2 regions of the Spirosoma harenae genome follow, and region 2 is predicted to be linked to the other one. Evidence: riboswitches for the same ligand, from Rfam matches in the RefSeq annotation. Region 2 holds a riboswitch; the other holds the start of a gene.
The links. A riboswitch is a leader RNA that binds a small molecule or an ion and turns the genes downstream of it on or off. The one in region 2 is predicted to bind S-adenosylmethionine.
Positions count from the first base shown of each region.

Region 1 (16,767 bases), 110 kb from region 2:
TGGCGTAACTTTCCGTCAGTTCTATGCCGATTTTGTTAGCGTGTAATAAATCAAACAGCGTTCCTTTTTCCGTATGATCAGGGCAGGCTGGATAGCCCGGTGCCGGACGAATTCCCTGATATTCCTCTTTAATTAGCTGTTCGTTCGTGAACGTTTCGCTTGTAGCATACGGCCAGAACTCGGTTCGTACGCGCTCGTGCATGCGTTCGGCGAAGGCTTCGGCCAACCGATCGGCAATAGCTTTCACCATGATGCTGTTGTAATCGTCGTGATCACGTTCGTATTTTTCCAGCAACGCTTCAATACCAATGCCTGCCGTTACGGCAAATCCACCGATGTAATCTTCCCGACCACTTTCAAGCGGAGCAATAAAATCGGATAGGCAATAGTTAGGCAGACCGGGCGCTTTCTGATTCTGCTGACGCAGAAAATGCAGCACCGTTTTGGTATCGTACACCAACTCGCCAACGGGACTTACGGCCGTCTGCGATTGAGCGCGACTGATTTTGTATTCGATGTGTCGGTGTGAACCATGGCGCTCACAAGGAATATCCCGCACTTGTTCTTCAAAATCGTGCAGCAGTACATCATCATCGGCTGAATTGGCGGGGAAGAATCCGACTACAGCTTTTGCTTTAAGCAGTTTACCATCAATGATTTCCTGCAAAAGTTTATTGGCATCGTCGAACAGTTGACGTGCTTCTTTGCCAACTACAGCATCATCAAAAATCGCAGGATATTTGCCGTGTAATTGCCAGGTCTGAAAGAAAGGCGTCCAATCGATGTACTTAGCTAATTCGGCAATATCATAATCCTCGAAATAGCGATTTCCCAGGAAAGTTGGCTTCGTTGGCTCAAATTCCTGCCAGTTTATTTGCGTACGATTAGCACGAGCTTTATCAATCGTCAAGCTCGCTTTCTCCTTTTGCCGACGTGAATGATCATCGCGAAGTTTACTGTACTCCGCTTTAATATCAGTAAAAATTTCTTTACGGGTATTCTGCTGCTCACTCGTTAAGCGACCAGCAACGGGTACGCTTCGGCTAGCATCCAATACGTGAATAACCGGCCCCTGATAGTGAGGATCAATTTTTACAGCGGTATGCATTCGGGATGTAGTCGCACCACCAATCAATAAAGGCAGAGAAAAACCTTGGCGTTGCATCTCTTTGGCTACACCAACCATTTCGTCCAGCGATGGCGTAATAAGGCCACTCAATCCGATGATATCGACATTGTGTTCACGAGCCGCATCCAGAATTTTCTGGGTCGGCACCATCACACCAAGGTCGATAATCTCATAGTTGTTACAACCCAGCACAACGCCAACAATATTTTTACCGATGTCGTGAACGTCGCCTTTAACGGTTGCCAATAGAATTTTTCCGGCCGATGAAGAACCTTCACCTGATTTCTCTGCTTCGATAAATGGAGTCAGGTACGCTACGGCTTTTTTCATGACCCGCGCCGATTTCACAACCTGTGGCAGGAACATTTTGCCCGCGCCAAACAAATCGCCGACTACGTTCATACCGTCCATCAACGGCCCTTCGATTACGTGTAGCGGACGCTCAACCTGCTGACGAATTTCTTCAACATCCTGATCGATGTAGTCGGTAATTCCTTTGACAAGCGCATATTTCAGCCGTTCGTGAACAGGCTCATTCCGCCAACTTTCGTCTTGTACAACTGCCTTTCCTTTTGCTTTAACCGTTTCAGCAAATTCGACTAAGCGTTCGGTGGCATCATCCCGACGGTTGAGGAGTACGTCTTCGCAGTGTTCAAGCAGATCTTTCGGAATGTTGTCATATACTTCCAGCTGCCCAGCATTTACAATGCCCATATCCATACCCGCGCGAATGGCGTGGAAGAGGAAGGCCGAGTGCATGGCTTCCCGTACAACATCATTTCCCCGGAAGCTGAACGAAATGTTTGATACCCCACCGCTCACTTTCGCTAAAGGCAGGTTTTCCTTAATCCAGCGAGTTGCGTTGATAAAATCGACGGCGTAATTATTATGCTCTTCAATACCCGTAGCAACGGTTAGAATATTCGGGTCGAAAATGATGTCCTGCGCTGGGAAACCCACTTTATCAACCAAAATTCGATACGCCCGTTCGCAGATTTCAATCCGTCGCTCGTAGGAATCAGCCTGACCCGTTTCGTCAAAAGCCATCACAACCGCAGCCGCACCATAGCGTTTGACAAGTTTTGCACGTTCAATAAAGGCTTCTTCACCTTCTTTCAGTGAGATGGAATTGACGATGGCCTTCCCTTGCACGCACTTCAAACCCGCTTCGATTACCTCCCATTTCGAGGAATCGACCATAATGGGAACACGGGCAATATCGGGCTCAGAAGCAATCAGATTCAGGAACGTAGTCATGGCTTCGACCGAATCGAGCATACCTTCGTCCATGTTCACGTCGATTACCTGAGCGCCCCCTTCAACCTGACCGCGTGCAATACTCAGCGCTTCGTCGTAATTCCCTTCCTTGATCAGTCGGGCAAATTTCTTCGAGCCTGTTACGTTGGTACGTTCACCAACATTCAGAAAATTGGTCAGTTCTGTGATTTTTAACGGCTCCAGACCACTTAGTTTCTGATAAGGTTCGGGTTGCGGCAATTGACGGGGTGGGTATTTAGCCGCTACCTGCGCAATTGCCCGGATGTGATCAGGCGTAGAACCACAGCAACCACCAACAATATTCACGAAATTATCCCGAATAAAGCCCTCAATTTGAGCCGCCATCATATCGGGCGTTTCATCGTACTCGCCAAATTCATTTGGCAAACCGGCATTCGGATAAGCTGATGTAAAGAAAGGAGCTTCTTTCGCCAGTGTCTGAATATACGGGCGCATCGGTTCGGCGCCAAGTGCACAGTTCAAGCCCACGCTCAACAGCGGCAAGTGCGAAACCGAGTATAAAAACGCTTCGGTCGTTTGTCCCGAAAGTGTTCTACCACTCGCATCCGTAATCGTACCCGAGATCATGATGGGCAGAACCGGCCGCTGCGGGTTCAGATTAAAATATTTGTCAATGGCGAACATAGCCGCCTTGGCATTGAGTGTGTCGAAAATAGTTTCGACCAATAGCAAGTCGGCTCCACCTTCTACCAGTCCGCTAACCTGTTCGTAATACGCATCGACGAGATCGTCGAACGTAACAGCCCGATAAGCTGGATTATTGACATCTGGTGAAAGCGAAGCTGTACGATTGGTTGGCCCCATCGCTCCGGCTACGAAACGTGGTTTATCCGGATTCTGGCGCGTGAATTCTTCCGTAATTTCTTTTGCTATCCGGGCCGATTCGTAATTGAGTTCGTAGGCTAATTCCTCCATTCGGTAGTCAGCCATCGCGATGGTTGTACCGCTGAAGGTATTGGTTTCGATAATATCAGATCCAGCTTCCAGATACTGACGATGGATTTCCTGGATGATTTCCGGTTTGGTAATCGACAGCAGGTCGTTGTTGCCCTTAAGGTCGTGCGGCCAGTCCCGAAAGCGCTCACCCCGATAATCAGCTTCCGTAAGGTTATACTGCTGAATCATGGAGCCCATTGCGCCGTCGAGGACGAGGATTCGTTCGTGAAGGAGGTCGTATATCGTTTTCAAAGGCAATTGTGTTGTGCGGTTATTAGCTAAGCTAACAAGCTTCGTCCTTAAAAAAGTCCAAAAAGATGAAAAAGCTTAACCGCAGAAGGCTGACAGGCAGCAGCGGGTCGACTTATCTATCCCGGTTTATGACCGGGAGGAAATTGGCACCTTTCTCTGAGTATGAGGTGGTTGCCAAGACATCATCGGGTCCATTCCCTCCGTCTTTCTGGATAAGCTTTGAACAAAAATAACCAAAAATAGGGTACGCTGCTTGTCAACGTACCCTAAATAATACAGTTTTAGTCTGTTTACCAGGTCTGATCTAAATCATCCTTTGTGTACAGATGATTTCGCTCCGTATAAAATGACTTATCATCTGTCCGCTTAATCGCTAATGGATTCTTTGCCGATAGTCGATAGAGCAGGGCGATAGGCCATAAAAACACGAAAAACAGGATGGAAAGAATGATTTTGCCGTTGATATTGCCTAACACTTCGGCCAACTTAAACCAACCTTTCACAATGAGATCCCCAACAACGGGAACCGCTATACTTAACAGACCAACGGCAGCTGCGGCATAAAGCCACCAGGGAGATTTGAAGACAAAATAAAGTACAACCAGTCCAGTGACGATCACCAACTGGGCTTTTACTTTTTCAGTAACGTCCATGCTAGAACAACGTGTAAATAAACGGAGCAACGGCCGAACCGCCACCGATAACGATCAGAATACCAATGAGTAACAATAAAATGATCATGGGAGCCAGCCACCATTTTTTGCGCTGCTTCATGAATTTGAAAATGTCCTGCAAAAATTCCATGTTGTAATTTGAGTTTACTTCTAATGTTACAAACCTACGATCTAAATCCTTAAGGTTCAGTCTTTTTTTCCGCAGCTACAGGCTGCATTATTCCTGGATTCGATTCCATGAGCTTGAATAAAGCTTCACCCGCACGCTGATTAACCAACGCACTCGCATGTCCATCGTTCCGGCCGACTACCCGATCATTCGGTGGAATGTCGCCCATGAGTTTACCAACCTCCAGAACTGGAACATTATTTTGTTGAAAAAACGACACGACTGGTTTAACGTATTCCACTGTTTTTTCCAGATTGTGCGAAAACGGAAACAAAACAACGTAGAATCGAGCGTTATGCTCCCGAGCGTAGGTTACGAATTTATTAAGATCGCTTAAGTGATCGTTAATGATCGCAGGTGTACCGTAGGCTGTTCGGGCGTAGGTATCAAATGGGGCAAAGTTACCGTGCGGGAACTGCCAGTATAAATAATTGAGCAGATACGACTTGATAAACAACGACTGCAATGCGCGCGGTAAATCCGAATACGGCTCAAAGCCAGCAGGTACTAAGCCATGATCGCGGGCAACTTTTTCAATATCGTTCGGAAAGTATTGAAGGATCAGAACATCAGGTTTTTTGCCAAATTTCTCGAGTCGTTCATACTCATTGCGGGTATCAGAACCCGAAATTCCCAGGTTATAGGTCACGTACTGACTACCTAATTTTTCAGCCAGGACATTTCCATAACGCTCTTCCGCTTTTTTCAGACCGTGACCCGATGTGAAGGAATCACCCACGATCAGCACTTTCTTTTTGCCCAACGTATCCGTTTTAGGTGTATCGCGATAATCGCCAACCATGGGTGGCCAATAGCGTTCAAACCAAATGTGAGAAGCTAACGTAAGACCTCCTTCCTGGCTTTGGGCGATAAACATAAAACCTATTTCCAACAACGCGCCCAGCAAAACAATGGGAACGATTAAGGTTGCCAGATTGCTGATTAGTTTGGGCGTTTTGGAATTCTTGACAATTCCGTAATAGTACATCCGCACGACTTCCATCAGCAGCAAAAGCATGATGCAGATTTTAGCCAGTCGAACATATATATTGTCAAATAATCCGCGATGCGGATAATCGAGAACAATGTGAAATCGATCTCCGTAGTATAAAATAAACGCTAGAAATCCCAGAAACAGTAATCGGACAGCACTGGATACAAGTTTTGATCCCATCAGGACAGGTAGCTTGGCGAGTAGGTTTGATTAATCTAAAACAAATTCTTCTTTCCAGTTGTCTGTATCCTGCCATTCAGGCTGCTGGCGCTTATCGAACAGGTAGTTTCCAACGACCAGGTAATCCATTTCCGTACGCATAAAGCATCGATACGCATCATCGGGTGTCGAGACGATGGGTTCGCCACGTACATTGAAACTCGTGTTCACGATAACACCGTAGCCCGTCAACTGCTTAAACGAATCGATCAGTTGGTAATAACGCGGGTTCGTATCCTTATGGACCGTCTGAATCCGGGCTGAATAATCGATGTGGGTAATCGACGGGAGATCAGAACGTTGGTAATACAGTTTTTCGCGAAGTGGAAAACTAGCGTAATCGGCTGGCACAGGTGTACGGCGGCTTTCCGCTACCGGATGCACCAGAAGCATGTACGGCGAAATACCATCGTAATCGAAATATTCAGCGCAATCTTCAGCCAGTACAGACGGCGCAAAAGGCCGGAACGATTCGCGATATTTGATTTTCAGGTTAAGCTTTTTCTGCATCTCGGCATTACGTGGATCGCCCAGAATGCTTCGGCCACCTAATGCTCGCGGACCAAACTCCATCCGTCCCTGCACCCAACCGACTACATTTCCTTCGGCCAGCAAACGAGCGGCTTCACGGCTTAATTCAGTAAAATCGGTAAAATGCTTCGCAACCCCTTTGTATTTCAGGGCCATCAGTTCTACGTCAAGATCGGAGAAGGTAGGCCCTAAATACGAACCGCGCATGGCATCGCGTTCGGTCGTTACTTCACGCTCTTTTCCAAAATAAATATGGTACGCAGCTAACGCAGCGCCTAAAGCACCACCCGCATCACCAGCCGCCGGTTGAATAAAAATATCTTTGAAAATACCCGCCGATTGAAGTTTCCCGTTCGACACGCAGTTCAGAGCCACACCACCCGCCATCACTAATGCATCGGCATTCGTCAGGCGTTTGGCCTCGCGAGCCATATTCAGGACAATTTCTTCGGTCAGGTATTGAATCGCAAGTCCCAGATTACAATGCTGTGGCTGCAACTCATCTTCGGGCTGGCGTTTCGGGAAACCAAACAGTTCGGCCCATTTAGCTTCTTTCACCATCGTCAGGCCTGTAGCATAGTCGAAATAGTCCTGATCCAACCAAATGGAACCGTCAGGGCGAACGTCAACCAGTTTGTCTTTGATGATCGAAATGTATCGCGCTACATCGGGCGAATTTGGATCGCCGTAAGGGGCCAATCCCATCAATTTATACTCACCAGAATTTACCCGAAAGCCGAGGAAATAAGTAAACGCAGAATATAAAAGACCCAGTGAGTGCGGAAACCGCATCTCTTTCAGGATTGAAATATTTTTGCCTTCGCCTAATCCGATGGACGCCGTTGCCCACTCACCTACTCCATCGATTGTCAGAATAGCAGCCCGCTCAAACGGAGATGGATAAAACGCACTGGCGCCGTGCGAAAGGTGATGTTCCGGAAAAAGAATTTTTATCTTCTTAGACGAATCATACCCTATTTTTTCTAACTCTTCCCGAATCAGTCGCTTCAGAAATAGTTTTTCTTTCAGCCACACCGGAATCGACATTAGAAACGAGCGTATTCCTTTCGGAGCAAACGCGTAGTACGTTTCGAGCAGCCGCTCAAATTTGAGCAGCGGTTTATCATAAAAAACGATGGCATCTAATTTATTCAGGTCTGTGCCGCCATATTGGAGACAGTATTTGATGGCCTGAGCGGGAAAACCTGGATCATGCTTTTTACGAGTAAACCGCTCTTCCTGGGCTGCGGCCACAATCCGACCGTCTTCAATTAATGCGGCTGCCGAATCGTGATAAAAAGCAGAAATGCCTAATATAGTCATGAAGCTAATACTGGTCAAACGGCGTCAAAAGTAAGGCTTTTTTTTGGCAAACGTAGCATCGCATCTTGCGCGACTTACTCAGTGGTCAACCAATGCAATAGGCGAGCCAAACTACAGGCCAGCAAAAATGAGTATCTTTGGGCTATCTTAATGATTGAATAATTGAGTTATTGAATGATTGAATAGTCGCTGTTAAACATTCATCAATTCAATCATTCAATCATTCACTAATTGATACAAATGAAACTGGCAGCTATTGATATCGGTTCCAACGCGGCTCGTCTGCAAATTTCTACAGTATTATACAACGACGATCAGGTTAGTTTTAAGAAGGTTGAATATGTACGTTTTCCGCTTCGACTAGGCCACGACGTTTTTAACTATGGCGAGTTAACGCCTGAAAGCGAGGCTCGTACCACTAAACTCATGCAGGCCTATAAGCTGCTGATGGAACTGCACGAGGTTGAAGATTACATGGCCTGCGCTACATCGGCCATGCGTGAATCAACAAACGGCCATGATGTTGCCCGGCGAATTGAAGCGTCTACGGGCATTAAAATTCACATTATCGACGGGCGTAAAGAAGCCGAATTGATTAATAATGTTGTTGTTCAGGCCTTGGACGACAAACAGTATTTACACATCGATGTAGGCGGTGGAAGTACCGAATTGAACGTCTACGAGAACCGCCAAAAAATCAATTCCAAGTCATTCAAAATTGGCTCTGTTCGCTTGTTGGAGGGGAAAGAAACAAAAGGTGCCTGGCGAAAAATGGAAGATTGGGTTGACGATAATATCGATTCCTCGAAGGAAGTAATTGCGGTGGGAACTGGGGGAAATATTAGTAAACTGTTCAATCTGGCGTCTAAAATATCGGAATTAGAAACGACTAAAGAGGAAATCGACCGGATTCGCACCTACATTTCAGGATTTAGCCTGGAAGATCGTATCAACAAACTTCGCCTGAATGCCGACCGCGCTGATGTAATTGTACCAGCGTCCAGTATTTACATTTCGGTTATGGAATGGGCAGGAGCGACAAAAATTATCGTGCCGGATTTGGGCCTAAAAGATGGCATTATGCAATTGGTCTACTCGCAATTAGGGAAGCGAAAATCGATATGCTAACCGTCAGAAGCCATCTGCCCGAATGAAATGAGAGTAACGGTGTTGTAGAAATCTTTAAAAGTCTGCCTAATTAATGTTACCTAGTTATAATCTACCGAAACTAGCAATACATATTTAACTGAATATAGGCACAATATTTGTTTACCATCTTGGATCAGATTATTTTGCACCAAAGGTAACCACTCCACCGTAATACTTATATGGATGTTCTGACAGATGCGCACTTACAGCAGCGAATCGTTGCATTGGCCCTGGAAAACAGTCGACTACAATCTCAGCTTGAGCAAAACACACTTGATCAACGCTTTCTCCTGGAGTTTTCCGATCGATTTGCTACCTATAAAGTAGGTGATGAATTTTTCCACTCGCTGGTTCACTACATTACGGAGCAAACCAAACTCGATTATGTTTTTCTGGGCGAGTTGATTGAACCATCGCCTGATGCGTTTGCCATTCGTACAATTGCCATTACTGCGTACGGAAACACCGTCGACAATATCCAATATGATTTACCTGACGGCCCTTGTGAGCAGGTTATTCAAGGCAAAATGTCGACGTATCCCAGCCAATGCCGACGATTATTTCCTAAAAACCAAACGCTGGTTCAATTCAATGTTGAAGGCTACATCGGTTATCCTTTATACGATACAAAAGGCAAGGCTTTTGGCATATTAGCCGTTATGCATCAGGAAGCTATCAACGAACCAGAATACATTTCGTCGCTCCTGAAAATTGTCGCCAAACGTGCTGAATTTGAGCTAGATCGGATACGATACGAAACAGATCTGAAAGGTATTAATCAGGAGTTGGTCAATCGGAATACGGAGCTGGTTAATCGCAACGCGGAATTAGCTGCATTTAATTATGTTGTCTCTCACGACCTTCAGGAGCCGCTTCGGAAAATTCAGGCGTTTGGCGATAAACTCAGAACAACCTACGAGCCTACGTTAGATGTCGAAGGAACGGAGATTGTCGATCGAATGGTACAGTCGGCCAATCGAATGTCAATGCTCATCAAAGATCTCCTCAACTATTCCCGACTTTCGCACCGGCCCGAAGTCTGGCGGCCACAGCCCTTGGCAGATTTACTTAAAACCGTGATAAGCGAGTTGGAAATTACGATCCAGGAGGCTGAGGCTCAAATACATGTTGGCGAATTGGATATGATACCTGGCGACGCTAGTCAGCTTCGGCAGTTGCTCCAGAATCTGCTTTCCAATGCGATCAAATTTAGAAATCCGAACCGAGCTCCTCAAATCACCATTGAGTCTAAACGCGTATGTAAAGATGGGCTGCCGGCTGATTTCTTACCCCTAGCCGTTCAAGCAGAGTATTGCCAACTGGATATTACGGATAATGGGATTGGCTTCGGTTCGCAATACGCCGAGAGTATATTTGGTACGTTCCAGCGACTCCACAGTCAGAACAAGTACCCTGGAACGGGTATCGGCCTGGCGATTGCGAAAAAGATTGCCGAAAATCACCGGGGTTACATTATCGCGAAGAGTCAGTTGGGGCATGGCTCTACGTTCAGCGTATTCCTGCCAACTAAAAACGCTACGAATTAATCATAAAAAGTGACGGGAGAGATGGTCGACGGTCGAAGCAGGAAAAAATTTTCTTCTTCGACCGTTTTTCGTTTCCATGTACCCCTATACAATTCAATTACAGCAAAATCCCCACCCGCACGAAACGCCGAAATTCTGTCAGGATGGCTTTTTATTTAACGAAGCCGAGCATCTTCGACAACAGAACAACGGTCAATTTTATCTCTTAACGGCCCTCAATCAGGATACGCAACAAACCGAAGCCCGATGCGCTTTTTTCGTTCAGTCCGATCAGGCGATGAGCCCACTGGCAGCTCCTTTTGGCTCGATTGAGTTTGCGCAGAAATTGCCAGAATCCATTCTGAGTAGTCTTATCCATACGCTCGTCGAAACGACTCGTATGGCCAATGTGCGTCGGTTACGCATTGTCAATTACCCATATTGTTATGCGCCCGAACAGGTCCAGCGATTAGAAAATCAGTTAAAACAACACGGTTTTGGGTTAACCGAGGCCAATCCAAATTCCTTTTTGTCGATTACCAATCAACAGTTTACGGATGTAATTGCACCCGCCGAACGTCGGCGACTTCGTAAATGCCAGGAAGTTGGATTCCAATTTAAACAATGGGAATCACCTGAGGTCGGGCCTATCATCACATTTCTACAGAAGAATCGACAAGTGAAAGGGTATCAACTTACGATTTCTCCCGAACGATTGGTAAACCTATTCCATGATTTTCCCGCTCAATTTATCGTTTTCACGCTCCAAGATGGGGATAAACTTATCGCACTGACCATTACGGTTCGAGTACGTGAGGATATTTTGTATAGCTTTCTACCCGCTTCTTGTCCAGATTATAATTCCTATAGCCCAATGGTAATGTTAACCGATGGAATTTTTAGCTATTGCCAAAACCAATCCATTCGATTGCTCGATTTGGGTGTTTCGCTCGATGCGAATCGTCGGCAAAAGCCAAATTTGATGCGTTTCAAGCGGAACTTAGGTGCACAGGAATCGCCAAAGCAAGTTTTCGAAAAGGTTCTATAGCTCAGTCGAGAGGCAGTCTGTCTGCTATTTTCTTCGTTATTTTGCCTGAAAAAGAGCTCGGTTTAAGGAGCCAACAGCATGATTGAAGCTGGATTTAATTCGGTTACCCGATTTCTGACTGAGTTGATGGCCTCATTGGTTTCACTACTAAAAGTAATGATTCGTGGACGCCATACAACTCGATTGCCCGCCCGACAGTTGCCGATTTGTTCGGTATTGGGAAATGGACCTTCCCTGAATGAATCGTTGGCTACTCAATTTGATTTCATTCGACAAACCGAAATTGTCTGTGTCAATAACTTCGCCCACGCCGATATTTTTACTCGTTTGCGCCCACAAAACTACGTCATCTCCGATCCAAACTACTTCGTTTTCACTGAACAAACCACCGATCGGGACGACATTCGACAAACCTTATCCGTTTTCATAGAAAAGGTAGATTGGCCAATGACTTTGTACGTGCCGCATTTCGCTAAAGGTTCGTATGTGATTAATCAAATTGATCGTGGGAATCCCCAGATCCATATCATATACTTTAATTACACAGTTGTACGTGGATTCCGCTGGTTGGTTTATCGATTGTATGCCTGTGGGTTTGGCATGCCTCAAGCACAAACAGTCATTATCACAGCATTAGCATTGATGATTAACCGAAAATTTAACCAGATCTATTTGTTTGGTGCCGATACATCCTGGCATGAACAAATTCGCCTGAATGATCAGAATCAATTACTTATCAAGCAAATACACTTCTACGATAAGCCGAAAGACGTAACCCACCAGCCAGTATATTCCGATGTACAGCGTCAACGCACATTTTCGATGGCATCGCAATTTTTATCCTTTCACAAAGTATTTCGAGGTTACGAAGTCCTGCGCGATTACGCTGACTACCAGGGAGTTAAAATTCTGAATGCCAGCGCCAAAAGCTACATCGACGCCTTTGATCGAGCCACTTTGACAGAGTCAGTCGACCGTACATAATCCCTTTTGCTATTTAGTTAAAAGTTTTCTTTTCGGTTTATTTTCTATCTATTCCAGTGCCAACTCATAAGTTGAAGAGCAAAGACAGGGTATAAACTTATTTTTCTTCTTTCTTCGTTACTTATTCAGGGTCAATAACCTAATGGTTTCCGTGTACCTTTGGGGCATCATTACTCTTTTTCGTTTAGAAGCCTTTCAGCAGCTTCATTTTCATTTTGCATAACTTTTTACAGTTCAGATGATTACTAATTCTGGCCTTGATTTAACAAATAAATCTCTTTTGATTACAGGTGGTACGGGTTCTTTCGGCAAAAAGTTTGTCGAAATGGTTTACCAACGCTACCCCGATATTAAACGAGTAGTCATTTACTCGCGCGACGAGCTGAAACAGTTCGAGATGTCGCAACATTACCCACAGTCGAAGTACAAATCCATCCGGTTTTTTATTGGCGATGTACGTGATAGCGAGCGACTTAAGCGAGCCTGCGAAGGTATCGATATTATTATTCATGCAGCTGCACTGAAACAGGTGCCGGCCGCTGAATATAACCCAATGGAATGCATTAAAACCAATGTATTCGGTGCCGAAAATGTAATCAATGCCGCTTTAGACAATGGCGTACAGCGCGTTGTGGCCCTTTCGACAGATAAAGCAGCGGCACCCATTAACCTCTACGGAGCTACGAAACTCTGCTCGGATAAGTTGTTTGTAGCGGCCAACAACATGAAAGGTAAGCGCGATTTACGATTTTCAGTAGTTCGCTACGGAAACGTGATTGGCTCGCGGGGATCAGTTGTTCCGTTCTTTTTGGATAAACGAAAAGAAGGCGTTTTGCCGATTACGCACCCCGATATGACTCGTTTCAATATCTCGCTCGAAGAAGGGGTTGAGATGGTTTTTCATGCGCTGGAACACGCCTGGGGTGGTGAAATTTTTGTACCGAAGATTCCTTCGTATCGAATCACCGACGTAGCCACTGCCATCGGCCCCAACTGCGAACAGAAGCTGGTCGGCATCCGTCCCGGTGAAAAGCTGCACGAGGAAATGATTACCGAAACCGATTCGCTCAACACCGTCGAAACGGCTAAGTATTATGTCATTACGCCCTCTACACCAACCTGGAACATCGACGATTACATGAAAGCCTTCGACGGAAAACTGGTTGAAATGGGTTTCAAATACAATTCCGGCACCAACACCGACTGGCTCAACGTCGATCAACTACGCGAGCAAATCCGGGAACACGTCGATCCTACTTTTTCGGTGTAAAATGGTCAGCCTATCTGCATGAATTAAGTATGAATCAACCCATTCCATACGGTCGTCAGCATATTACCGACGAAGATATTGCTGCTGTAGCCGAGGTATTACGCGGACCATTCCTGACTCAGGGGCCACATATCGCTGAATTCGAGAAAGCCTTTGCTGCCTATATTGGTTGTCAATACGCCATAGCCGTGGCCAACGGAACAGCCGCGCTTCATCTGGCCTGTATGGCACTCGGCGTTACCGAAGGTACTCGCGTTATTACGACGCCCATTACCTTTTCGGCATCGGCTAATTGTGTTCGCTATTGCGGTGGAGAAGTCCATTTCGCAGATGTCGATCCGGGTACGGCATTACTGGATAGTAACGCTGTTCGGGCGTTGCTGGAACAGCATCCAAAGGGCTATTTTTCTGGAATCATTCCAGTCGATTTCGCCGGTTACCCGGTTGACCTAAGCAGTTTTCGGAAATTGGCTGATGAGTACGATTTGTGGATTCTGGAAGATGCCTGTCATGCGCCGGGCGGTTCGTTTACAGATAGTCAGGAAATTGAACACCGCTGTGGTGACGGATCACTGGCGGAATTAGCCATTTTCAGTTTTCATCCGGTAAAGCATATCGCAGCTGGCGAAGGTGGCATGATTACTACGAACGACGAAGCTCTTTACAAACACTTGCTTCGGCTTAGAACCCACGGAATTACGAACAAGCCAGCCGAATTTACAGATCCTTATCTGGGTGAACCTGAACGTGGTGGCTGGTATATGCAATTGCAGGAGTTAGGCTATAACTACCGGCTAACCGATATGCAGGCCGCGCTGGGAACGAGCCAGTTACTGCGTGTCGATAGTATGTTTGCCCGACGCCAGGAAATTGCCCGACGTTATGACGATGCCTTTGCCGGAACCGTTATTACAACGATAATTCCAGCAGCCAGCGAGCTTCATGCATACCATCTATACGTCATTCAGGTTGATGATCGAAAAGGGTTATACGATTTCCTGCGGACGAAAAATATCATGGCGCAGGTGCATTACATTCCGGTTCATCTAATGCCTTATTATCAGCAGTTTGGTTGGAAACCCGGCGATTTTCCTCACGCTGAACATTACTACGCCCGCTGCCTGAGCCTGCCGATGTTTCCAACGTTGACAGATGCCGAACAGGAATACGTAATAAATTCGATTAACGAGTTTTTCGCCTTATGAGTGCTGTCGCCATCATCACGGCAAGAGGTGGCAGTAAACGGATTCCTCGTAAGAACATCCGCCCTTTTCTGGGGAAACCAATTATTGCTTACGTGATTAAGGCTGCGCTGGCATCTGGCTTATTCGACGAGGTAATGGTCTCTACGGATGACGAAGAAATTGCCGCTATTTCCAGGCAATATGGCGCTTTAGTACCCTTTCTACGACAGCCCCAAACGTCCGACGATTATGCCATAACTGCCGATGTTTTGCAAGAAGTACTGGATCAGTACGGACAACAGGGACGTTTTTTTGAGTATGCATGCTGCCTCTACCCCACTGCGCCATTTATCAAACCTGATTTGCTTAAACGCGCCTTTTCGACGCTGAATCAAAAGTCATTCGATACTGTGTATCCAGCTCAACCGTTTAGTTTTCCAATTCAGCGGGCAATCCGATTACGGGACTCCAGTGTAGAGTGGTTCCAGCCTGAACACGCATTGACACGCTCGCAGGATTTGGAACCGGCGTACCACGATGCCGGTCAGTTTTATTTCTTTCGGGTGGCAAACTTCCAGCAGAAACGTCGGTTAATCACTGACAATTCGGGAGCTATTGTTATTTCTGAAATGGACGCCCACGACATTGATAATGAGATTGATTGGCAAGTTGCCGAACTTAAATATAAAGTGATGAGTGATGAACGATAAGTGATAAATCCCCAATTCGCACTCATCATCCATCATTCATCCTTCATCACTACTTATGAGTCGACTTGTTTTTCGGGCTGACGGAACTGCACAAATTGGTCTGGGTCACGTGATGCGCTGCCTGGCGCTGGCCCAGATGCTAAAGAGTGATTTCGAGCTCTATTTTGCCATTATTGAGCCGCCACTAGCTGTTCGTACAGTGCTTGAAAATGTAGAATTGACCGTTATTCCACTTCCAAATACTGATTCTCAAAGCGCATTTTTAGAGCAAATCGAGTCGGATGACATTGTCGTGTTGGATGGTTATTCGTTTGACGAATCATTTCAGCAATCCGTCCGCACCCGTGCTAAAAAGCTGGTATTTATTGACGATTTAGTTACAGGTCATCAGGTTGCGGATGTAGTCATCAATCATGCAGGTGGAGTTGAAAAATCAGATTACGATGCAGAGCTGTATACACAGTTTTATCTAGGCCCACATTACGCACTACTACGGCCGGAATTTCTAAAGCCTGAAGGCTTCGGCCAAACACCGTCCAATGGACCTATTTTCGTCAGTCTAGGCGGCACCGATCCGAATAACCTGTCCTTGGCCGTTCTGGAAGCAATTCGAAAAGTCGACGCTACCTTATCGGTACATCTTGTTTTGGGTCCTTTACAGGCTCATCGAAAGACAATCGAAGCCTTCCAGGATCAGCTTCCGAATCTGATTATTATGGATAGTCTGAATGCTAGTCAGATGGTTGCTTTACTCCAACAATGTAGCCTGGCGATTACGGCTTGCAGTACAATCAGCTATGAAGTTTGTGCTATCAATCGCCCGTTGATTGCCGTCGTTACCGCCGATAATCAGACGCGATTAGCGAAATTCTTATCGGAAGACAAACTGGCCATTTTGGTCAATTTTCCGACTATGCTGACGCGCCTAACACCCATTCTGACTTTAGATAATATGGTAAAATCAGCCATTCAGGTAGCTCAGTCGTCGCCAGAAATCGTTGCTAATTCACTCAGAAACCAGCGTCGCTTTTTCGATGGTCGCTCTCCGGAGCGGCTTCGTGCACTTTTTCAAAAATTAAGTGCTTACTTGTGAATGACGTTTGCGCTACGCCTATGCTTACCTACCGAACCGCTCAACTTTCTGATACTCGACTTTATTTCGACTGGACGAATGATCCGGCTACCCGACAGCAATCGTTCAATTCAGCGCCTATTTCGTTGGAAACGCATACGGCTTGGTTTACGCGTAAGTTAACTGATCCGAATGCGCTGCTGCTCGTTTTTTCAGACGAAGCTAATCAGCCTGTTGGACAAGTACGCTTCGAACGAATGCCCGTTGCCGATATGCCAGACGAAATTATTATCAGCGT
Region 1 is NZ_BAAHBD010000039.1:136,538-153,304, forward strand. Features, by position in the region: gene metH (methionine synthase) at 1-3,616, opposite strand, end outside; SAM riboswitch class I at 3,726-3,835, opposite strand; gene ACYVE4_RS30415 (SxtJ family membrane protein) at 3,907-4,269, opposite strand; gene ACYVE4_RS30420 (DUF5989 family protein) at 4,271-4,420, opposite strand; gene ACYVE4_RS30425 (SGNH/GDSL hydrolase family protein) at 4,470-5,633, opposite strand; gene ACYVE4_RS30430 (carbamoyltransferase family protein) at 5,664-7,526, opposite strand; gene ACYVE4_RS30435 (Ppx/GppA phosphatase family protein) at 7,767-8,654, shown strand; gene ACYVE4_RS30440 (sensor histidine kinase) at 8,855-10,222, shown strand; gene ACYVE4_RS30445 (GNAT family N-acetyltransferase) at 10,299-11,249, shown strand; gene ACYVE4_RS30450 (hypothetical protein) at 11,328-12,233, shown strand; gene pseB (UDP-N-acetylglucosamine 4,6-dehydratase (inverting)) at 12,472-13,503, shown strand; gene pseC (UDP-4-amino-4,6-dideoxy-N-acetyl-beta-L-altrosamine transaminase) at 13,533-14,708, shown strand; gene pseF (pseudaminic acid cytidylyltransferase) at 14,705-15,397, shown strand; gene pseG (UDP-2,4-diacetamido-2,4,6-trideoxy-beta-L-altropyranose hydrolase) at 15,453-16,490, shown strand; gene ACYVE4_RS30475 (GNAT family N-acetyltransferase) at 16,487-16,767, shown strand, end outside.
Region 1: it holds a riboswitch for S-adenosylmethionine, as region 2 does, so the genes downstream of both, metH (methionine synthase) here and ACYVE4_RS30890 (homoserine O-acetyltransferase family protein) in region 2, are expected to answer to the same signal.

Region 2 (16,767 bases):
AGTTTCAGATCGTCCTGTGAAGGTCATGACCGGAACCGTTGTGACGGGTGACGTATTTGTTGCCTCAATCGATAAAGTGAAAAGTTTACGAGCTGATTTTGGGGCAGATGCTACCGAAATGGAAGGGGCTGCTGTAGCTCAGGTTTGCTATCAGATTCAGGTGCCGCATCTCATTATCCGCAGCCTGAGCGACCGCGCTGATGCTGAGGCACATATTGCCTACGACAAATTTTACCCGACAGCCGCCCGGAATTCAGCAAAATTGGTGATTGCGCTGGTAAAGGCCTTGTAAACCGTTCCGTCAAAAGATGTCTGTATACTACTCAACAAACTCTTTTTCGGTCATTTTTGGGAGTATATTGTGCAAAATGGAATTTTCCGCTAGCCATTCCTCAACCATGAAAAAGCTCATCGTTTTCTTCCTGGTCATACTACCATCGATTCTATTCGGTCAGGCCTTAAAACCGGGCTTCAATAAGGCAGAATACATCGAGCTATTGAAAGTTTCGGCTCGCTTTGGCGATTCGACTTATGTTAGTGCATTTCCTTCTCCCCAACGCTTCAAGCCGATTTATCGATCTGCCATTATTGGGTTGGAAAATCGCTGGGATTTATGGATGGATAATCACGGGGTTGCGGTGATTAGCATTCGGGGAACAACGGCTAACAGCGTAAGTTGGCTGGCTAATTTTTATGCCGCTATGGTTCCAGCCAAAGGAGAACTCCAACTTAGCGATACCGAGAAATTTACGTATGAACTGGCATCTAGCCCGTTGGCGGCTGTGCATGTCGGCTGGTTGGTGAGTACGGCTTTTTTAGCCAAAGATATGCTGCCTAAAATTGACTCAAGTTACCGGTCTGGCACTAAAAACATGATTATTCTGGGGCATAGCCAGGGTGGGGCCATTGCTTTTTTGCTCACAGCTCATCTTCGTAATTTACAGAAACAAGGTCGATTGCCTACTGATATTCAGTTTAAAACGTATTGCAGCGCTGGTCCGAAACCTGGGAATCTGCATTTTGCGTATGAGTATGAAGCGGCTACGCAGGCGGGTTGGGCGTATAACGTTGTCAACTCTGCTGATTGGGTGCCTGAAGTGCCGTTCTCCGTACAAACTGTGAACGATTTCAACCCGACGAATCCGTTTGTTGGGGCGCCAGCTATGATCAAAAAGCAGAAATTGTTGAAGCGTATAGTCCTGAAATACGTATATAACAGCATGAGTAAACCATCGTTGAAAGCACAGAAAAACTACCAGAAATATCTAGGCAAACTGGCTTCCAATACGGTAAAGAAAAATCTGAACGGCTACGTAGCACCCGAGTATTATAAAAGCAATCACTACGTCAGAACCGGGAATACAATTGTGCTGCTAGCTGATAGCGCTTATTTCGCAAAATATCCGGATAGTAAAGAGCAGATTTTTGTACACCACTTCCACCCGCCTTACTTATTCTTGGCGGAGAAGTTGCCCTGAAAGCCAGGTTATTACATATACAACTGCGCCATTTTATACCAATCGTCTGCCTGATGTGCCCGGCCATCCCACAGGTATAACTCATGCGAAATGTTTTTAGACCATAGCGTATCGCTCAGGGCTAGATTACTCTGAATAAATGGGTCATCCGTTCCAACGGTCATTACGATTTCCATTCGGCGTAAATGGTCAAGCTGTGTATTGTCGGAGAGATTTGGGAGGAAATGATTGGGGCTATTGAAGTAGATTTCATCATCGTAATAATTATCGAATAGTCCCCGGAATTCAGCTACAGGTTCGGATAAATTATAACGCCCGCTGAAAGCCACCACTTTCCCAAACCACTGCGGATGGCGAAAGGCAATATTTAGTGCATGATAAGCTCCCAAACTGCAGCCGTGTGAAATCATAAACGGCTGAGGATTTTTCAGACGCGAAAACGTCAGGACTTCATTTAGAATGTACTGTTCATAGTGCCCGTGTCGTCGGATACGGTCGAAAGGTGATGCGTGACGGTTATAAATGCTCTCCCGATCGACACTATCCACACAAAATAATTGTAGCCAACCGTTGTCAATCCGATCGGCCAGCGCATTGACCAGACCAAGATTTTCATACTCATAGAATCGTCCCCGCCGGGTTGGAAATACCAACACCCGTGCTCCTGCATGACCAAAAACGAGTAATTCCATATCCCGGTTCAGGTTCGGACTGAACCACTTATGATACTCACGGTGCATTTTCTATGTATGTATTAAGTATTCATGAAAATACAACTACTACAAGGGAAAATGGTGGAGGTTTAAGTAAAAAAATCGTTAAAAAAACTGCCGTTGCTGTTGGAGTGTCTGTTTCCAGGCCTGATATCCGGCTGGACTCAAATGTAGCCCATCATTTTCGAAGAATTCCCGACGTGGCTGGCCGTTTGTTCCTAGCAAAGGCGTAGTTGTATCAATGTATTGGCAACGCTCAATTTTCTCGATCTGCTTGCCAATGATATGGTTGGTATAGCGAATCTGGTCGACGATATGCAAGCGAGCGGGACTAATTTTAATAGACAAAAATGAGAAGGGTAAAGCAGGGAGAAGACAGTGCATTTTTTCGGCAAAAGCGCAAAAGAAAAGATAAACTTCTTCAGGATTTCGCCCATCGCCCAAATCGTTGTCTCCCGCATAAAAAACAATGGATTTAGGCTGTGCGGGAATCAATAACCGGTCAAAAAACCAGGTACAGGCAGCAAGCGTAGACCCACCAAAACCCAGATTAACAGTGTTGATTTGCGGAAAATCCTGCGCTAATGTTGCCCAGAGTCGGATGGAGGAACTGCCATAAAAAACGACCCTGTCCGATGCAGGAGACAACGTTTTGAGTTTCGTTTCTAATTGCTGAACTTCGGCTTCATACCAAAACATAGGCAGCTATTTAACCTGTCGGCTCACAACATTCTCAAAATTAGTTACTGGATTCATGGCCTTGCTGGCCATCCATTTCCGAATCATATTGGTCAAGGGTCTGAATTCAATCAGAAAGCCATCATGACCATATAACGAATCAATTTCCTCGTAGGTAGCCTCGGGAATATGACGAGCCAGAAATTGCTGTTCAGTAGGCGGAAAGAGATAATCCGACCGGATACCAACAACTAGCGTATGCGCTTTAATCTGGGCCAATGCGTTTAGAATACTCCCCCGATTTCGGCCGACATTGTGGGAATCCATTACTTTAGAGAGTGTCCAATAGGTAAAGGCGTTGAACCGATCAGCTAGTTTGTCGCCCTGATAGCGTTGATAACCAGCGGCCTTGTAGTCATCCAATTGTTCATTGTTGTCGAGTGCCTGCGTGAACCCATACGTATCGTAGTTGCGATACGAAATCATAGCCATAGCACGGGCCGCTTTCATTCCGGCTACTCCCGCAGTGTCGTATTTTTCACGCCAGGTTGGATCGGCTTCGATAGCCATGCGCTGCGCTTCGTTGAAGGCAATGCACCAGGGCGATGCCACTGCACTAGCAGCAATAATAATCAGATTCTGGATGAGATTAGGATGTAATATCGCCCATTCCATTGCCTGTTCGCCACCGACTGACCCTCCGATGCACGTATGGATTTTTTCGATACCGAGTTCCTGCCGGAGTAAATCCAGCGTATTTACAATGTCCCGAATCGTAACCATCGGGAAATCATGGTAATAGGGTTTTCCTGTTGTGGGATTGACGGATAGGGGGCCAGTAGATCCATAGCACGAGCCTAATACATTGGCACAGACCACAAAATACCCCTCTCCAGACGGTGGTTCTGGATCGAAGTATTTGCCTGATCCAACCATACCGCCCCACCAGTCGCCCGCATCAGCATTGCCGGTTAGGGCATGGCATACCCACACTACATTCGAGCCATCTTCATTCAAGGTGCCACGTGTAGTATAGGCTAGTCGGAAGCCCGGCAAGCGTTCGCCCGATTCGAGCGTAAACGAATATTTATAATCGAAATAATGCAGATCCAATGGAAAAAGAATTTACGATTTACGGATTACGATTTACGGTGTTTCGTATATAGTAAGTTGGCGCAAAAGTTGCTGCATTAGCTCACTATATACCGAAAACGATAAACCGAAGCGGTATACACGACAAACTCTCCCAGTTTTCGTGGTCGTTGGTGAGGTTGCTTAGTAGGCCCCACGGGGCATACATTGACCAGTGTAGTGCATTTGAGTGAACGATTTATAGGCCCTAAAATGGTTTTAGGCAGGAGTTAGCACCTTGCCGTGAGGTAGGTTGCCAGCGGTTCGCAGAGCCTGATCTCTCCCCGCTTCTTTATAAATCAACGCGCGCCGATGTGATGAATTAGACGCTTCGCCATTGACTTGATAACGCAAGTATAACAGCCAAATGGCGTGAATCCAAACGAGAAAGGGTTTTTCTACCGTTCGCTTATTTTTTTGCCGAGTCGAATGAATCGGTATGTATAAAGTCGATTCCTTGTTTACTTTTGTAATAAGACATCCGCCCAGTATGAACCAAACCTACCGTTACAATCGCGAAAATGCTACTCGTGTAGCCGGGACTACAACCGTTAAGGATGCTATTGGGCAATTACTGAAGGCGTATCAACTCCAGACACGGTTTAATGAAACTTATCTGGAGGCCTTCTGGGGTAAGATGATGGGCCCTGCCATCGCGTCGCGCACGAACCGGCTGTATGTTCGTGATCGAAAACTCTACATCGAAATTGGATCAGCTCCTTTACGAAACGAACTGGTCAATGCTAAGCAGAAGCTTATCCAACTCGTCAATAAAGACATGGGAAGTGATGTCATTGAAGACGTTATCTTCATTTAATACCCCAACCCCAATCCCCTTCTGCGAATTCAGGGCTTAAACAGACTGGAAATAGCCTCAGCTAGGTTTGCTTAGTATTTAGAATTGAATAAACAGGTTCTGTCGTTCCTGTTGCATCGTTAGAGGTTCCTCAATAAACCGGGCATTTAATCCCAGTTTCTGGCAAATTTTCAGCCAATCCTGTTTCGGTAAAATCAGAAACCCATTTTCCTGTCGCACAGCGTAATAAGAAGAAAACCGTAGTCGGAAAAGGAGCTTAATCGTATCCAGTAATTGTCCCTGTTTGAGGGAACGACTAATCATACTCCCAATATCTCTGAGGACACTGCCGCCAACCATCAGATCGCAGATCATAGCTTTGGCACCGGGAGCAGCGACTTGTTTGATAGCTGCCAGAAGTTGCTCCACTTCCGATGCGTTCCGATAATACTGTACCACGCTCATCACAATGATCACATCGAATCGCTTATTGGCTACCGGGCTGAAATTCAGATAGTCATCAGCCGATAAATCGTGGAAATAAATAGTCGGATGTTGCGCGTGTTTGACGCGGGCGATTTCGTTGTAGCGTTTGGAAATATCCAGCCCATGAATCTCTTTGACCCGATCGTACCAGGCATCCTCCAGATTACCAGGCCCAGATCCTATATCCAGCACTGTCTGCGTTGGTGATAACGGGATATACTTCTCGACCCGAGCCAGAAAATAGGCATAATTTACGGACATCGATTGATCAAATTCGTTTTCCTGCTGCCAGAAATCAAGCCATGTTACTGCCATTCGATTTACTTATTTAGAGAATCGTATATTATTTCTTTAAAGCCGGATAGACTTCTATGAAACACCTAAGAACAATTTAGGTTGTCAACTGGGGTGAGCCAATACTCGCAGGTTTACTTTCTGGCCGATGCATAAGATAAATGATTCGGAACCAGATAAGCACGCAAGGTAAGGCTTTCAGACCATACGGTGTGACGAATTTCGACCGAAGGAAATGCGGGAAAAAATCGCTGGGCGACAGTACAGTTAGGATAAAACAGCTAATCAAAAGTGCCTTATCGAACCAGTTTTGAGGAGAATAAAACCACCAGATGAGTACGCCTGTAACTGCTGTAATGTAGGTTGGCGATTCCGAAACCGGATTGAAAATGACCTGAAAAACTAAAATCGAAGCAACCATCAACATCCGAAAAGACCGCTCTCCAAATCGTTTTATATGTATATAAACGGTGCAGAACACGACCACACCTAAGCCAATAATTACAGACGTTTCTACATCGGGAGAAATAAATACGTGAATCAGTCGGTGAATTGACGTATTCGCCCATTTGTCATGATCTGATTTAATCAATAACTGATTGATCCACAGTTGGTATTGCCATATCAATTTGGCGGGTGATGTGAAAAATACGGGAAGTAATCCCTGCACAATTCCCCAGAGAGCTATACCGGCTAAAAACCGAATCTTTTGCGGATAAAGCAGAAATAAAGCACCCGCTACCAGGCTGTATATCTTGATGTTAAAACCCAAAACGATAAAAAAAGCAGCCCAGATCGGTTGTCGTTTCTCGAAGCACAAAAAGGCAAAAATCGGAATCGCGGCAATCAACGGATTGGTCTGGCTGTTCACGAGTGAAGTGAATAATTCCTGCAAGGCAAACCAATACATAAATACTTTCTGCTGATGCGTAAATGGTAACTTATGGATCGCCAGCATCCAGACAGCCGCAAACAACAAATGCCAGAGAAATAATCCTACCGGAAATGGCAGGGCAAAAACGGGTGAAAATAAAGCCGCAAACGTGGGCGCGTAGTGAAAATGATCTTCATACTGAGCAGGATAAACCGAATAGAGGCTTACCCCCTCAATCAGATGATAAAGCGAATAATAGAAAATCCGGTAATTATTGGAATCGAGGAGAATAACCGTTCGGGTGCTGGCAAATAAGGTGACGAGTGCGTAAATGCCGAAAATAAACCGGTAATCGCTAAAAATTGGCTTTTTAAAAAAGGATATCATCAGCAGGTTAGAACGATTGTAGGCTCAGGAAGCGCCAGAAGCCAATTGCTGTGTGAACTCACCCATTGTGCTAAACTCACCCATCGGTTTTAGATAGCGCAACAAATTTTCCACTCGATCGAGGAGTTCGTCGCGCGAGTATCGGCGTACGTATGTCGGGATTTTTTCATATCCTGACAAATCCGTGAATTCCCAGGGATGCACGTATAGATTCAGAAAACCATCCGCTTCAAGTGTGTGCCGACAAAGTGCTTTGTAATAAGCGAACGGAAAGTTTTTAAGGCTGAGCCAGAACAAAGGCAGCCGAAGCGTAGGCGTAACCGAAGCCGGAATTTGCCACACACCTAATTCCTTAAAGGGATGTCGCGGTTCTCCCCAGTGATTATAACGGCCCGGAAGCCAGGTTGGATGCAGCGAAGAATTGTATTGATAACCAGCTTGATGAACGTCATTTGGGTCAACATAGCCCATACGCGCCCGACGGAAACCTAGTATTGGACGCTTTAGTAATTCTTCCAGCGCTAACCGGGATTTGAGTAAATCAGCGGGTTCGAACGTCGTATGGAAGTAGCCGTGAGATGCAATTTCGTGCTTCTGCGCTAATTGCTTAATTAGATTTTGCTCGTGAAGCGCGTAGTTGGCCGTTGTGAAGAGTGTTGTACGAGCTCCTATCTGATCAAAGCGTTCGGCTAATAAGGTTAAACCCCGCGTTGAAACGGCCACTTGTTCACTCAACGGAATGTCGTGGCCGAATTCAACAGCAGTATCAAATTCTTCTACGTCAACGGTGAATAAAATATTTCTTCCTCGATTGGGGATCGCCATGGGGTTGTAGTCTCCTCGATCTCGCTCGTATCGCCAATGATATAAGCCGGTCGGCCTTTCACTTCAACGAACGTTTTCCCCAAATATACGCCCATAATCCCGATCATAATAAACTGGACCCCACCAATTAGCACTAACAGCACCACCAGAGTCGTCCAGCCAGATACAGTTGCGTTCGTAAAGAAATACTCATAAAGCGTTTCCATGCCGAATAGCGTAGCAAACAGAAACATACCAAAACCGAGCATAACCGATAAATACAGCGGCCGGGTCGAGAATGATGTAATTCCCATGGCAGCCAGTTTCAGCATTTTACGGAACGAGTACTTGGAACGTCCTGCATAGCGGGCGGCTGGTTCGTAAAGTATGCGGCACTGACGGAACCCAACCCAGGAGATAGCCCCACGCAGGAATAAATCATTCTCTTTGAATTGCTTGATCGTATCGACCACCTTGCGATCCAGTAACCGGAAATCAGCTGCGCCATCTTCAATTTCCAGATTAGAAACGCTGCGAAGTACTCGGTAAAAATACTTTGATGTGGTCCGCTTAAACCAGGAAAGTTTTGGGTCGGCCTGCCGGACGGTATAAACTACTTCGAAGCCCTGACGCCATTTGTCGATCAAGGTTGGGATTAGCTCGGGTGGGTGCTGAAGGTCGGCATCAAGGCAAATAACCGCTTCTCCCCGAGCGTTATCGTAACCCGCCCGAAGAGCCATTTGATGACCAAAATTCCGTGAAAAAGAGATAAATCGTACTACTGGATATTCCTGGCTCAGTTGTCGTAGTACATATCGAGTTTGGTCTGAGCTACCATCATCTACAATCAGGATTTCGTAGGAATCGTATCGCTCCATAACGGCCATAAGGCGATGGATCAAGACGGGCAAATTTTCTTCTTCGTTAAAAGCTGGTACAACCAAGCTGATCATACCTGGATGAAATCTCATAGATGATTTATTTTATCAAAGTAGTTACGGAGATCGTTTTTTCAAACTGGGTATAAATATAGGTATATTTACCTAAAGATCAATACTTGTATAGGTAATCTAGCTTATATTTATTTTATATGAAATGTTAATCCTTTATTAATCAATAACTTCTGCTTTTTTACGCTGGAGGATCTGTTTAGCTCATAGGTTGAGCTAGCGAAAGTCGTGCTGCTTCGAGGTCTAGCTCCTGCTCGATTTTTCGGAGAATTTCTCCATCCAGCAACGTACTTTGGCGTTGCTCTGTCAAAACAGTTCGCTCAACGTTGATCAATTCCAGTTGAAGCTGGATGGCCTGTTGATAAAGTTCGGGTGGGCGTTGGGCGTTATCGGACCCTCGTAAAAAGCCGTTGATTTCGTTGATACGTAGTTCGTATGTGTTTTTTACGTAGTTCAATACATCGTCGTGCACCGACCCGCCCGCGTGATTAGCCTCTAGATGCGTTATAACCTGTAGCGCCATTTTGCGCCGTAGCTTACGTTCTTCTTTTTTCTCGTCAATATCTTCTCGTACGTTAAGTCCTTCCACTAGAAGTGGAAGCGTTAGCCCCTGCAACACCAGCGTAATCAGGATAACAATAAACGTAATAAACAGAATGAGATCGCGGGCTGGAAATGGCTGGCCATCACGTAAGGTATTAGGCAGCGCCAATGCACCTGCCAGTGATACAACTCCACGCATCCCCGCCCAACCAATAATAGCAATCTGTTGCCAGGTAGGCCTAACCTCCCGTTGACGAATACCTGCGCTTAGCCAGCGAGGCAGATAAGCACCGGGAAAAACCCACGCCAATCGGCAAATAATGGCTACGAGGCTGATCAATAAGCCATAATTAACAGCTTGTGGAAGTGTGTACCCATTCAGGTTGGAAACAATCATGGGTAGTTGTAAGCCAATCAGAATAAAAACCAGTCCGTTGAGCAGGAAGACCACAATTTCCCAAACCGAATTGGTTTGCAGACGACTATGATAGGAGAATAAGGTAGAGGTACGTGCCGATAAAAAAAGCCCGGTGGTCACAACTGCCAGCACACCCGACAGGTGAAAGTTTTCGGCCAAAAGATACGATCCGTATGGCGTCAAAAGTGTAAGAGCCGTACTGGTTACGTTATCTCGGCTGATTATACGATGTACATAAACCATGATCCAGCCAATCGCTAACCCAATGGCGACACTCGCTACCGCAATTCCGACAAACTGGAGACTTGCTTCCCAAAGCACAAACTGATTCGTGAGAATAGCAATCAGCCCATATCGGTAAATAATCAAACTGGTGGCATCATTGACCAGACTTTCTCCTTCCAATACGGTCGTAATTCGTTTTGGAACATTCAACCCGCGCATGACTGAGGAGGCTGCTACCGCATCGGGAGGAGCAATAATGGCACCCAATAAATAACCTTGCGCCAATGAAAAGCCAGGAATGACGGCATAAGCAACTAGCGCAACAACTGTTGAAGTAAATAACACCAGTCCAACGGCTAGTAACGATACTGAGCGACTATATAACTTTAGTTCGATGTTGTCAATTTGCCAGGCAGCCGCGTAGAGCAGTGGTGGTAAGAAAACCAGAAACACTTCGTCGGGCGATAAAATAACCGGCGGTAAACCAGGAATCCAACCGATGAGCAATCCTACAATAACTAGAAGAATCGGGTAGGAGAGACGGAGTCGGCGGGCAACTACCGCCAATAATGTTGTTACGCCAAGTAAACCGGTTACGATCTCAACTGGATGCATGCAATGGATTGATTAACGAATGCAATGAAGTGCGCGACAAATTTGCTATAACTTTGTTAGCGAACTAGAGCCTTTGCTACGTAACAAATGTAGTGGTTATGAATTCATCGAACCGACAACTTTTTACACATACACCGACCGATAGCCAATTGGTTGAACAGGAAGAACGTCGGACTGACCTTGGTTTTGGAACGAAACTAACCGATTCGAAATCGAGACTGGTCAATCAGGATGGGACCTTTAACATTGCCCGAATCAACAGCGGTCTTTGGGATCGACTCAATATCTATAATCGCCTGATTACGATGACTTGGCCCGCGTTTTTTGGCTGGCTTTTGCTCGCGTATCTGGTCGTCAACACGCTTTTCGCGGGTATTTATATGCTGGCCGGTTCGGATACGCTGATCGGTATTGCCGATAAAAACGTAAATGGTCCTTTCTGGAAATGCTTCTTTTTTAGCTCGCAAACGCTCACAACTGTTGGCTACGGACATATTTCTCCGAATACGTTTTTGACCAGTTCCATTGCTGCGTTTGAGTCGATGCTTGGTTTGCTGGCGTTCGCTCTGGCAACGGGACTGCTTTATGGACGATTTTCTCGTCCACTGGCACACATTCGCTTTTCAAAAAACTCCGTTTTCGCGCCGTATCTGGATGTTAATGCCTGGATGTTTCGGATCGTGAACACGCGCGCCAATCAGTTAATCAATTTAGAGGTAACCGTCACTTTATCGCGGCTGGAGCCAAAGGTAGATGGGACGCTTTCCCGAAAATACTATCCGCTGAATCTGGAACGGAACAAAGTCTCCTTCTTTCCGGCGAACTGGACGCTAGTTCATCCGATTACTGAAAAAAGCCCGCTATACGGGTCTACTCCTGAAGAACTAGCTCAATCGGATACCGAACTATTGATTTCCTTACAGGCACTGGACGATACGTTTGTGCAGAGTGTACATACGAGATTCTCGTATCGATACGACGAAATTCGCTGGGGACATAAGTTCCGACCTATGTTCGATTCCGAGCATCAGACAACACTCGACCTCGATACACTTGACGAAACAGAAGAAGCTGAATTGAATTAGCTCGAACTTCAAACTAATACATTGTGATTCTCCCCCCTTTTTTACGCCCTGGCGATACGGTTGGTGTAGTGGCGCCCGCCAGTTGGTTTCCTTATGACGAACTAGCCGATGGTTTGCGCATTCTGCGCGACGATTGGCAATTGAACGTGATTGAAGGCGATAGTTTACACGCCATCGACGGTCCATTTGCCGGCTCCGATGATCTCCGTCGGGCTGATTTACAACGGCTATTCGATGACCCAACCGTTCGGGCGGTGTTTGCCGCTCGGGGAGGGTACGGTTGCTACCGAATTGCTGACGACCTCGATTTTTCAGGTTTACAAGCCAATCCAAAGTGGCTGATTGGCTTCAGCGATGTGACAGTATTGTTAAGTCTTTTTTCTAAAAACAACATCGTTAGTCTACACGGACTAATGCCTCGCCAATTTGGTGATCCTGACCGAGCAGCCTCGCTGGAATCAGTTCGGCAATGGCTGTTTGGCAGGTTTCCCTCACATTATGCAGTAGAACCTCATTCGCTAAATCGACCTGGAAGCGCAGAGGGAATATTGGTTGGGGGTAATTTAACGATGCTCAGCAATTCACTCGGAACACCAACCGATGTAGATTTTGCCGGAAAAATCCTGTTCATTGAAGATATCGACGAAACCTTCTTCTCGCTTGATCGGATGATGACCCAGCTTCGACGTTCCGGGCGATTGGAAAAACTGGCAGGCTTACTCGTTGGGCAATTCACCGATATGCGCGCCAATGCGTCGCTTCCTTTTGGGAAAGACGCTTTTGAAATTATTGCCGATACGGTTGCCGATTATTCCTATCCTGTACTCTTCAATTTCCCGGCTGGGCACGTTCCGTTTAATCTGGCTTTACCGATCGGCGGGACTGTTGAATTAATCGTGCAGGAGCAAACGGCTCAAATCAATTTCGGCCAACTCGTTAATCAATCGTAGAACGCATCACATGACTTTTCTCAATTCGGTTATCTGGATTACGGGCGCTTCGTCGGGGATTGGGGAAGCGATTGCAGTAGAATTTGCCAAGCGCCAGAACATCAAACTAGTATTATCAGCACGGCGTGAAGAAGAGTTGCAGCGAGTAGCTCAGCAAACAGGTTTACCAGCTGATGATGTACTGGTGCTGCCGATGGATATGACGGATTTCGACAGTCTGCCAGCTCACGTTGAAACGGTACGCCAACGATTTGGACGAATTGATTATCTGTTTCAGAACGCAGGCATTACTCAGCGAAGTACCGTTTCAGATACCGATTTGTCTGTTTATAGGCGAATTATGGACGTGAATTTCTTTGGTGTTGTAGCACTTACCAAAGCTGTCTTACCGATTATATTAGCGCAAAAAAGTGGACATTTTATTGTCACAAGCAGTGTAGCTGGAAAATTGGCTACCAAACAGCGCTCTGGCTATTCGGCCAGCAAACATGCGTTACATGGCTTTTTCGATGCGTTACGGGCCGAAACGTATGACGAAGGGGGTCGTGTGACAATCGTTTGTCCTGGCTATATCCGAACGGCTATTTCCCTAAATGCTTTAAACGCTACGGGAAGCAAACACGCTAAAATGGATGAAAATCAGGAGAAAGGCATGGCACCTGATGAATTTGCCCAGCGATTGCTAAAAGCCGTTGGCGCGCAAAAAGAGGAAGTGTACATTGGCGGTAGCGAAATCTACGGTATCTACCTCAAGCGATTTTTCCCCAGTTTGCTATCGAGAATTTTACGGAAGCGGAAAGGCACGTGATACTTAATTCTTTGGAGTTTCTGTAAATAGTTTTTTGTCATTCCGACGCAGGAGGAATCTCAAGCTTGACTACTATGGAACTTTGAGATTCCTCCTGCGTCGGAATGACAAAAATTTACTGGAATTAAAGCTTGAACTTCAGCTTCAAACCAATCTATTGTCCGCCCACCGTCAATTCTTTCACCGCAACACCTTTGCTGGAATGTTCCATGTAATCAGTGGTGAGGTGGCAGAGCGTTTTCATACCCAGCACGAAACAGCTTTCATCAATCTGAAAATCAGGCGTATGGTGCGAAGGTACTTCTTCGATTTTTTTTCCTTTGCTCATGCCGCCCAGAAAGTAGAAAAAACCCGGTACTTTCTGCTGGAAGAACGAGAAATCTTCGGCACCCGTCTGCACAGTTGTAAGTTTTACGTTCGACTTACCGGCAACCGCTTCGAGGGTAGGTGCCATTTGATCGGTTAGCTTCGGATCGTTGTACGTTACCGGATACATAATGTCGATTTTCACTTCAGCTTTCGCACCCGCGCTCTCAGCAATGTTCGTCGCAATTTCGTTGATGCGTCGGTGAACCAATTTTTGTGCTTCGGGGCTAAACGTCCGAATGGTACCAATCATGTTCGCTTCTTCCGGAATGATGTTCTGGCGAATACCGCTGTGCAGAGCGCCAACAGTCACTACAGCAGGATTCTCGGTAAGCGTAAGATTTCGGCTAACAATTGTCTGTAACCCCATAACTACCTGGGCTGAGGTAACAATCGGGTCAACGCTCGACCAGGGGGCTGCGCCGTGTGCCTGACGACCTTTAATTTTGATCGCGTAAGAATCAACTGCAGCCATCGTTGCACCAGGACGGTATTTAATGGTACCAACTTCGGTTTGTGAATTGATATGCAGACCAAAAATGGCATCGACTTTGGGACTCTCCAGAACACCTTCTTTAATCATCAGATAGGCACCCCCTTCTTCACCTTGCGGAGCTCCTTCTTCAGCAGGCTGGAAAATGAATTTTACCGTGCCGCGCAAATCAGCTTTTACGGAAGCCAGAATTTCAGCCGCACCCATGAGCATAGCAACGTGCGTATCGTGACCGCAAGCGTGCATAATGCCCGTTTGCTGCCCATTGTATTCCGTCCGTTCCTGCGATTTGAAAGGCAAATCAACTCGTTCTGTTACAGGTAAACCATCCATATCAGCACGCAAAGCCACGACGGGTCCGGGTTTTCCTCCTTTAAGCAACCCGACAACGCCCGTTTTACCAACGCCTGTTTTTACTTCCATACCCAGCGATTGCAGGTGAGCGGCAATCTTGGCGGCTGTCTGAAACTCACGATTACCCAGTTCAGGATGTTGGTGGAAATCCCGGCGCCAGGTAACGACTTTCTTTTCAAGGCCTTCCGCCATTTTATCCATTCGGGTATTTAAGGTAGCCACCTGTCCGAACGACGATTGAGCGATGAGACCGCTTAACACCAGTGAAGAGGCTAATAAGTTACGTTTTTTCATCAAAGGAGATAATTTTTTGCGCTTAGTTAAATTAGGCTTTGAAGATACGTATAAGTCAGTAGAAAATAGGGGGTTCACCAGTAGATATTGATCGATTTAGTAGGAATATGTAAAATATGCAGTTTTATATTTCTCTTTTACAATGCTTTGCAAAACGGGCGGTTTGGCTTTAGCTAATCGTATGAAGAGGAAGAATCAATTATGGCTTCTGGCCTTAATCGCATCTTCCGTAGACAAAATTACCCTCATCAACTGCTTCCTGATTAACTTGCGCGACTATTTGGCAGTCTGTTTGCTAGATAAGCAGATGATACAAGCCTAGTTAGGCCATTTACTGATTTATCCTTACTAATGCAGGTTCTTAAATTCGGCGGCACGTCGGTTGGCTCGGTTGAGAGCATAAAACAAGTTATCCAAATCATTGAAAATCACCGTCAGAACGGCGACCAGATTGTCGTAGTTTTTTCGGCGATGGGCGGTGTCACGAACCAACTCATTGAGATCGGGCGGATGGCCACGACGGGCGAAACCGATTATATGGAACTGGTTCGGCGCATTGAAGACCGGCATTTTACTATCGTGAAAGCGTTGATTCCGGTGAAGGAACAAAGTAAGGTGTTTGCGCATGTGCGGGGTATTATCAATGAACTGGAAGATTTGCTGCGGGGCGTTTCGCTGATTCGTGAACTTACCCTCCGTACCCACGACCTGATCACCAGTTTTGGTGAACGACTCTCTACAACCATCATTACCGAATGTGTAAAAAGTCGCGGGATTCCAGCGCAGTTTTGTGATGCCCGCCAGCTTATCAAAACAGACGCACAATTTGGGCAGGCCGAAGTAAATTATACGCTGACTAACCAACTAATTCAAGCCCATTTTTCGAAAGCCACAGATATACAACTGGTTACGGGTTTTATCGGGTCGACGGAGAAGAACGAAACCACAACGCTAGGTCGGGGTGGATCAGATTATACGGCCAGTATTCTTGGCGCTGCCCTGAATGCCACCGTTATCGACATCTGGACCGACGTTGACGGAATGATGACCGCCGATCCGCGCAAAGTACCGAACGCGTTCAATATTCCGACGATTACCTACGCCGAAGCAATGGAACTCAGCCACTTCGGCGCGAAAGTAATCTACCCACCCAGCCTGCAACCCGCGTTCGCCCGAAACATCCCGATTCGGGTACTGAATACATTCAATCCAACGCACAATGGCACCGTTGTTAGTAGAACGGCTGAACGTCGACAATACACGATTACCGGTATTTCGAGTATCGATGACATTGCGTTGGTGAACGTACAAGGTTCGGGGATGATTGGTGTCGCGGGGGTATCGGCCAAACTGTTTGGTGTACTGGCCATGCACCGTATCAGCGTGATTTTGATTTCACAAGCTTCGTCGGAGCACTCCATCTGTTTTGCCATTGATCCACGCGGAGCCGAACACGTAAAGGTGATTCTGGAGGCTGAATTTGCCACCGAAATTGAACATGGTCACATCGATAGCATTGCCATTGAACGCGATTTGTCGGTGATTGCTACAGTGGGCGAGGGGATGAAAAAAAGCTCAGGTATTGCCGGGAAACTATTTTCTGTATTAGGCAAAAATGGGGTCAATATTGTAGCGGTTGCGCAAGGGTCTTCGGAGATTAATATCTCGGTGGTTATCAATAAAAATAACCTATCAAAAGCACTTAATGCACTGCACAATATTTTCTTCCAATCCGAAGCGCGGGTATTGAATCTGTATCTGGTTGGAACTGGATTGATTGGTAAAACCCTCCTGAAACAGATTTACAATCAGTCGGAATTTCTTCGCACCGAAAAGCTGCTGAAAGTTTGCGTAGTCGGAATGACGAATACCAAAAAAATGCTGCTTGATCCTAAAGGTATCTCGCTGGACGAGTGGCCGGAGCGACTACTGACCGAAGGGGTAACTACTTCATTGCCAGCTTTTGTTGATCGAATTAAAGATTATAATCTGCCGAATTCTGTATTTATTGATTGTACGTCTGAT
Region 2 is NZ_BAAHBD010000039.1:244,221-260,987, reverse strand. Features, by position in the region: gene ACYVE4_RS30910 (5'-methylthioadenosine/adenosylhomocysteine nucleosidase) at 1-292, shown strand, start outside; gene ACYVE4_RS30905 (lipase family protein) at 399-1,478, shown strand; gene ACYVE4_RS30900 (esterase family protein) at 1,490-2,218, opposite strand; gene ACYVE4_RS30895 (GDSL-type esterase/lipase family protein) at 2,297-2,890, opposite strand; gene ACYVE4_RS30890 (homoserine O-acetyltransferase family protein) at 2,897-3,982, opposite strand; SAM riboswitch class I at 4,197-4,301, opposite strand; gene ACYVE4_RS30885 (DciA family protein) at 4,491-4,817, shown strand; gene ACYVE4_RS30880 (class I SAM-dependent methyltransferase) at 4,896-5,597, opposite strand; gene ACYVE4_RS30875 (glycosyltransferase family 87 protein) at 5,674-6,837, opposite strand; gene ACYVE4_RS30870 (polysaccharide deacetylase family protein) at 6,862-7,662, opposite strand; gene ACYVE4_RS30865 (glycosyltransferase family 2 protein) at 7,614-8,612, opposite strand; gene ACYVE4_RS30860 (Na+/H+ antiporter) at 8,791-10,392, opposite strand; gene ACYVE4_RS30855 (ion channel) at 10,491-11,477, shown strand; gene ACYVE4_RS30850 (S66 peptidase family protein) at 11,501-12,427, shown strand; gene ACYVE4_RS30845 (SDR family oxidoreductase) at 12,438-13,235, shown strand; gene ACYVE4_RS30840 (amidohydrolase) at 13,390-14,742, opposite strand; gene thrA (bifunctional aspartate kinase/homoserine dehydrogenase I) at 15,094-16,767, shown strand, end outside.